Regions from separate parts of the Pectobacterium nicotianae genome, predicted to be linked through region 1. Evidence: predicted binding sites of a transcription regulator. Region 1 holds the regulator's gene; each other region holds the start of a gene.

Region 1 (2,276 bases):
GCGGGCTTGGCGTGTTGATTACCGATCATAACGTCCGCGAAACGCTTGATGTCTGTGAACGAGCCTACATCGTGAGTCAGGGCAACCTGATCGCCCACGGTTCACCGACCGATATTCTGGCCGATGAACAGGTGAAACGCGTCTATCTGGGCGAAGGCTTCCGACTCTGATAGGGTAATATTTTATCTTTGCAGTACTTATGGGACGTTAGCGCGATTTATGAAGCAAGGTTTGCAACTCAGGCTTAGCCAGCAACTGGCCATGACTCCACAGCTCCAACAGGCGATCCGCCTGTTGCAACTGTCCACGCTTGAATTGCAACAGGAAATTCAACTGGCGCTGGAAAGCAATCCGTTGCTCGAACAAACGGATCAGCACGACGAAATCGAGTCATTTGAAAAGGCAGACAGCGATTCGCTGGATACCGGCGAAGCCCTTGAACAAAGAGACATGCCGGAAGAATTGCCGCTCGATGCTACCTGGGATGAAATCTACTCCGCAGGCACGCCGTCGGGCACTGGCACCGACTATCGCGATGAAGAACTGCCGATTTATCAAGGCGAAACCACGCAAACGCTTCAGGATTACCTGATGTGGCAGGTTGAGCTAACGCCGTTTTCCGACACCGACGCGGCTATCGCGACCTCTATCGTCGATGCAGTCGACAACACCGGTTACCTGACCGTACCGTTGCAGGACATTCTTGACAGCATCGGTGACGACGACGTGACGCTGGAAGAGGTTGAAGCCGTGCTAAAACGCGTGCAGCGCTTCGATCCCGTTGGCGTCGCCGCTCGCGATCTGCGTGATTGTCTGCTGGTGCAGCTTTCCCAATTCGCCGACGACACGCCACGTCTGACCGAAGCGCGCCTGATCGTCAGCGATCATCTCGATCTGTTAGCCAACCATGATTTCCGCAGCCTGATCCGCGTTACTCGTCTGAAAGAAGAGGTGCTGAAAGAAGCGCTGGCGCTGATCCAATCGCTCGATCCCCGTCCGGGACAATCGATCAACACCGGTGAATCCGAATACGTGATTCCTGACGTGCTGGTACGTAAAGTTCAGGGGATCTGGGCCGTCGAACTGAACACCGACAGCGTCCCCCGGTTGCAGATTAACCAGCAGTATGCCGCGCTGGGTAACAGCGCGCGCAACGACAGCGACGGGCAGTTTATCCGCAGCAATCTGCAAGAAGCGCGCTGGCTCATCAAAAGCCTGGAAAGTCGCAATGACACGCTGCTGAAGGTCACCCGCTGCATCGTCGAACAGCAGCAGGATTTCTTCGAGCAGGGCGAAGAATTCATGAAGCCCATGGTACTGGCAGACATCGCTCAAGCGGTGGATATGCATGAATCCACCATCTCACGCGTGACGACACAGAAGTTCCTGCACAGCCCGCGCGGCATTTTTGAGCTAAAATATTTCTTCTCCAGCCACGTTAATACCGATAGCGGCGGAGAAGCCTCATCAACGGCAATCCGCGCGTTGGTGAAGAAGCTTATTGCAGCGGAAAACCCCGTGAAGCCACTGAGCGATAGCAAGCTTACGGCACTGCTCTCCGATCAGGGCATCATCGTGGCGCGTCGAACCGTTGCAAAATACCGAGAGTCTTTATCTATCCCACCGTCGAATCAGCGTAAACAACTGGTTTGATCTCAACAGAGAAGGAAGACACTATGCAGCTCAACATTACCGGACACCACATCGATATCACTGAACCACTGCGTGATTTTGTGAATGGCAAGTTTGCCAAATTAGAGCAGTATTTTGACCGGATTAATCAGGTCAATGTGGTATTGAGAGTGGAAAAAGTTCAGCAAATTGCCGAGGCCACGCTCCACGTGAATGGCGGCGAGCTGCATGCAACCTCAGAGGCGGCAGATATGTACGCCGCGATAGATTTATTGATTGATAAGCTGGCGAGACAGCTCAATAAGCATAAAGATAAACTCAAGCAGCACTAATTTTCTTCTTTGCCATTTGGCAAAGGACAAACTCGGCCCATCCATCGGGTGGGTCGGGATCACCAGAAGTGAAAGCGTCGTTAAGTGAAAATAAAATGAACCACGATCCCGTATTGCAGCTCAGCACCGTATTACGTCCTGAGTGCACCCGAAGCACCGTCCACTGCCAGAGTAAGAAACGGGCATTGGAAATTATCAGTGAGCTGGCCGCCAGGCAGCTTAACATTCCTTCGCAGATTATCTTTGATGCCATCCTGACTCGGGAGCGGATGGGCAGCACAGGAATCGGCGGCGGCATTGCCATTCCTCACG
Region 2 (2,276 bases), 320 kb from region 1:
TTACCGCGCTTGATACGGCCGATACCGATAACGCCAACATAGTTGTTGTAGTCCAGCTGAGAGATCTGCATCTGGAACGGCGCATCCATCTCAACCTGAGGTGGAGAAACGTGATCGACAATCGCCTGATACAGCGGAGTCATATCTTCCGCCATGTCGGTATGGTCGAGACCCGCGATACCATTCAGCGCAGAAGCATAAATGATCGGGAAATCCAGTTGCTCGTCAGTCGCATCCAGGTTCACGAACAGGTCGAATACCTGATCGACAACCCAGTCAGGACGCGCGCCAGGACGGTCAACTTTGTTGATAACCACAATCGGTTTCAGACCGTTGGCAAATGCTTTTTTGGTCACGAAACGCGTTTGCGGCATCGGGCCATCCATCGCATCAACAACCAGCAGTACCGAGTCAACCATCGACATTACACGCTCAACCTCGCCGCCGAAGTCGGCGTGTCCCGGGGTATCTACGATGTTAATACGGTAGTCTTTCCAATTAATGGCGGTATTTTTTGCGAGGATGGTAATTCCACGCTCTTTCTCCAAATCGTTGGAGTCCATTACACGCTCGGTTGCTTCGACACGTTCACCGAACGTTCCGGATTGTTGCAACAGCTTGTCAACCAGGGTGGTTTTCCCATGGTCAACGTGCGCAATAATGGCGATGTTACGCAAATTTTCGATCACAGCTTTGCCTCAGGCATTTAGAAATAGCGCGCTATTGTACACGTATTAATCGAGGGACTAAACAAGATCACAAGCATCTATGATAAACAACCTAGAGCTGCCTGCTTTGTGATCCCTTTCACGGTGCAAAAGCGCTACAAGCGAACATGAATGCACCAAAAAAGTGCAATAATTCACATATGGAGCACCATTTTGGTGCTTTAGACTATAATGGTGCAGTGGATTTCCGTGAGAAAGCCCCAAGGAGCAACACATTGCACACATTTAAAAAGTTGGCACACTTTTAGCTTTAGTCTACTCACGGCAACAACATCAATCCACAACGATATTCGTTCCACGACGATAAATGACCAATCGGGAGAACCAAGTATGTCCGCAGAACATGTTTTGACGATGCTGAATGAGCACGAAGTGAAGTTTGTTGATTTACGCTTCACTGATACTAAAGGTAAAGAGCAGCACGTCACCATTCCGGCTCATCAAGTCAATGCCGACTTCTTCGAAGAAGGTAAAATGTTTGATGGTTCCTCGATTGGCGGCTGGAAAGGTATTAACGAGTCAGACATGGTTCTGATGCCCGATGCCAGCACCGCAATGATCGACCCGTTCTTCGAAGATTCTACACTGATCATTCGTTGTGACATCCTCGAACCAGGCACGATGCAAGGTTATGACCGCGACCCGCGTTCTATCGCGAAACGTGCGGAAGATTTCCTGCGTTCTTCCGGCATTGCCGATACCGTCCTGTTCGGGCCTGAGCCAGAATTCTTCCTGTTCGATGACATCCGTTTCGGCAGCAGCACTTCCGGTTCCCACGTTGCTATCGACGATGTCGAAGCTTACTGGAACTCCGGTAAAGCCTACGAAGGCGGTAACAAAGGTCACCGTCCAGGTCTGAAAGGCGGCTACTTCCCAGTTCCACCAGTCGATTCATCACAGGACATCCGTTCTGCTATGTGTCTGACCATGGAGCAAATGGGTCTGGTTGTTGAAGCCCACCACCACGAAGTGGCTACCGCTGGTCAGAACGAAGTGGCTACCCGCTTCAACACCATGACCAAAAAAGCTGACGAAATTCAGATCTACAAATATGTCGTGCACAACGTGGCTCACGCCTACGGTAAAACCGCGACCTTCATGCCAAAACCAATGTTCGGTGATAACGGTTCTGGTATGCACTGCCATATGTCTCTGTCTAAAGACGGTACTAACCTGTTCGCTGGCGACAAATACGGCGGCCTGTCTGAAATGGCGCTGTTCTACATCGGCGGTGTTATCAAACACGCTAAAGCTATCAACGCCCTGGCGAACCCGACCACCAACTCCTACAAGCGTCTGGTCCCAGGCTACGAAGCCCCAGTTATGCTGGCTTACTCTGCCCGTAACCGTTCTGCTTCAATCCGTATCCCAGTGGTTGCGAGCCCGAAAGCACGTCGTATCGAAGCGCGCTTCCCAGATCCAGCAGCTAACCCGTACCTGTGCTTCGCTGCACTGCTGATGGCTGGCCTCGACGGCATCATCAACAAAATCCACCCTGGCGATGCAATGGACAAAAACCTGTACGACCTGCCGCCGGAAGAAGAAGCA
Region 3 (2,276 bases), 930 kb from region 1:
GGTTATGCGGTTTGAAGGCCTCTTTGCCAAAACCAGCACGTTTGCCCAGCAGGTAAGCACCAACCAACCCAGCAACTGCGGCATTGATGTGAACCACCGTACCGCCAGCGAAGTCCAGCGCGCCATCAGCAGCCAGATAGCCACCACCCCATACCATGTGCGTCATCGGCAGGTAGGAGAACGTCAGCCACAGCGCAACAAAGATCAGTACAGCAGAGAAACGAATACGCTCAGCAATCGCCCCGACAATCAGCGCAACGGTGATACAGGCAAAGGAAGCCTGATAAGCCACGTGTACAAACTGATAGAAGGTGCCACTGATGGATTCAATCCCGATGCCTTTCAGCATAAAGGTGCTGAAACCACCGAAGAAGGCGTTACCTTCGCTGAAGGCCAGGCTATATCCGTAAACGACCCACAGGATACAAACCATCGCGAACGTTACGCTCACTTGCGTCATCATGGACAGAACGTTCTTAGAACGAATCAGGCCGCCGTAAAACAATGCGATGCCCGGTATAGTCATAAAGAGTACCAGTGCGGTACAAATCATAATAAAAGCGTTGTCCGCTTTATCAATCGTCGGTGTCGCAGCCATTGCCCAGGACGGGAGTAATGCCGCCACACCAAAACCTAATGAAGAGAGTAGTTTTTTCATTTTCATCCATCCCTATTTACGTATCTACGCTAGGTGTTATTAAAGTGCGGCTTCGTCAGTTTCACCCGTACGAATACGGATAACCCTTTGCAACTCGGCGACAAAAATTTTGCCGTCACCAATTTTTCCGGTGTACGCGGCTTTGCTGATAACATCGATCACTTCATCCAGTTGGTCGTCTGCAATCGCGATATCAATTTTTACCTTGGGTAAAAAGTTAACGCTGTATTCTGCGCCGCGGTATAGCTCCGCGTGTCCTTTCTGACGACCAAATCCCTTCACCTCAGTGACGGTGAGTCCCTGGATGCCGACAGAAGATAACGCTTCACGTACATCTTCCAGCTTGAATGGTTTTATCACCACAGTAACCAGTTTCATTTATCTTCCCCCTAGCCATTACGTTCAGGCTTTCGCCCGTCACTTGTTCGATTACATGCTCTATGAAGTCGGTCTACGTCATGACTAAAGCAAAGGGTGTGCCATAAATGATTTATCTGGCACAAATCAGGAAAGAGAACGCTATTAACGATAAGAAAGGGCAAAAAGAAAACCCGGTGGGAACAAAATGCAGGAAGAATCGGGCAAGAATTGCACTAATTTAGTGCACGAAGAGTATTTTCAGTGCAGTGCGGGGGAAAACCAGAATCACGATGCTTATTGATGGTGCGAAGCCATGAATAGACTGTCAGTCTGCACCACACAAGGCGGTGCAGACCGAGATACTCTCCCAGGTAAGCCTCAGTGCGCAGGACAAGGCTCAGTGCTGGTGGCTGCAAGATCCTCTCCGGCGAGCTGCAATTGATACATTTGATAATAGCGCCCCTGCTGTTGCAGCAGTTGCTCATGCGTTCCCCGCTCAACGGTTTGCCCATGATGGAGCACCATAATCGTGTCGGCCTCAACGATAGTGGAAAGCCGATGGGCGATGATAATCAAGGTTGTCTGTTCCCTGATAATGCGCAGCGCCTTTTGCACCGCCTGCTCCGTACCTGAGTCAATATTCGCCGTCGCTTCATCAAGAATCAGGATTTTAGGCGTTTGCACCAGTACCCGCGCAATCGCCAACAGCTGCTTTTGTCCGGTAGACAGGTTATTCCCCTGCTCGCCAATGCGCGTATGCAACCCTTCAGGAAAAGCCCGAACCAGTTCAGCAAGCTGCACTACTTCCAGCACGCGCCAGACGGCCTCTTCGCTGATATCACGCCCCAGCGTCACATTCACAAACATGGATTCCGCCAGCACAACCGGATCCTGTTGCACCATTGCCACATTTTGGCGCAAGACCGCATGAGAGAGCGTCGACAGCGGGCGGCCATCGAGTCGAATCTCACCCTCATCTGGCGCGTAATACCCCATAAGCAAACTGGCTAGCGTACTTTTCCCACTGCCGGTATGCCCGACCAGCGCGACGAATCCGCGCTCTGGTATCGTCAGAGAAATATTCTGTAGCACGCGTTTTTCTGTGCCATACGAGAAAGAGACATCGTCAATATCGACACGCCCTGTCGCCAGAGGACGCTCATCATCGCCGTAACGCTGCTTTTTGCCATCCATTAGTTCAAAGATACGCTCACCGGCGACAACCGCCTGCTGTAACATCGTTTGCTGAGTTGTCAGT

What was found. The regulator sigma-54, encoded in region 1, starts transcription at its own class of promoters, with help from an activator protein. The targets are predictions, from matches to a motif close to GTTGGCACANNTTTCGCTNT.
Region 2: a site for sigma-54 is predicted at 961-980, ahead of glnA (glutamate--ammonia ligase). Genes of this name have one in related genera too.
Region 3: a site for sigma-54 is predicted at 1,123-1,142, ahead of glnK (P-II family nitrogen regulator). Genes of this name have one in related genera too.

The regions. Positions count from the first base shown of each region.
Region 1 covers NZ_CP096821.1:4,525,746-4,528,021, forward strand. The annotation lists gene lptB (LPS export ABC transporter ATP-binding protein) at 1-170, shown strand, start outside; gene rpoN (RNA polymerase factor sigma-54) at 220-1,653, shown strand; gene hpf (ribosome hibernation promoting factor) at 1,677-1,964, shown strand; gene ptsN (PTS IIA-like nitrogen regulatory protein PtsN) at 2,060-2,276, shown strand, end outside.
Region 2 covers NZ_CP096821.1:4,842,391-4,844,666, forward strand. The annotation lists gene typA (ribosome-dependent GTPase TypA) at 1-689, opposite strand, end outside; gene glnA (glutamate--ammonia ligase) at 1,059-2,276, shown strand, end outside.
Region 3 covers NZ_CP096821.1:3,599,519-3,601,794, forward strand. The annotation lists gene amtB (ammonium transporter AmtB) at 1-658, opposite strand, end outside; gene glnK (P-II family nitrogen regulator) at 698-1,036, opposite strand; gene MYB54_RS16135 (SmdB family multidrug efflux ABC transporter permease/ATP-binding protein) at 1,397-2,276, opposite strand, start outside.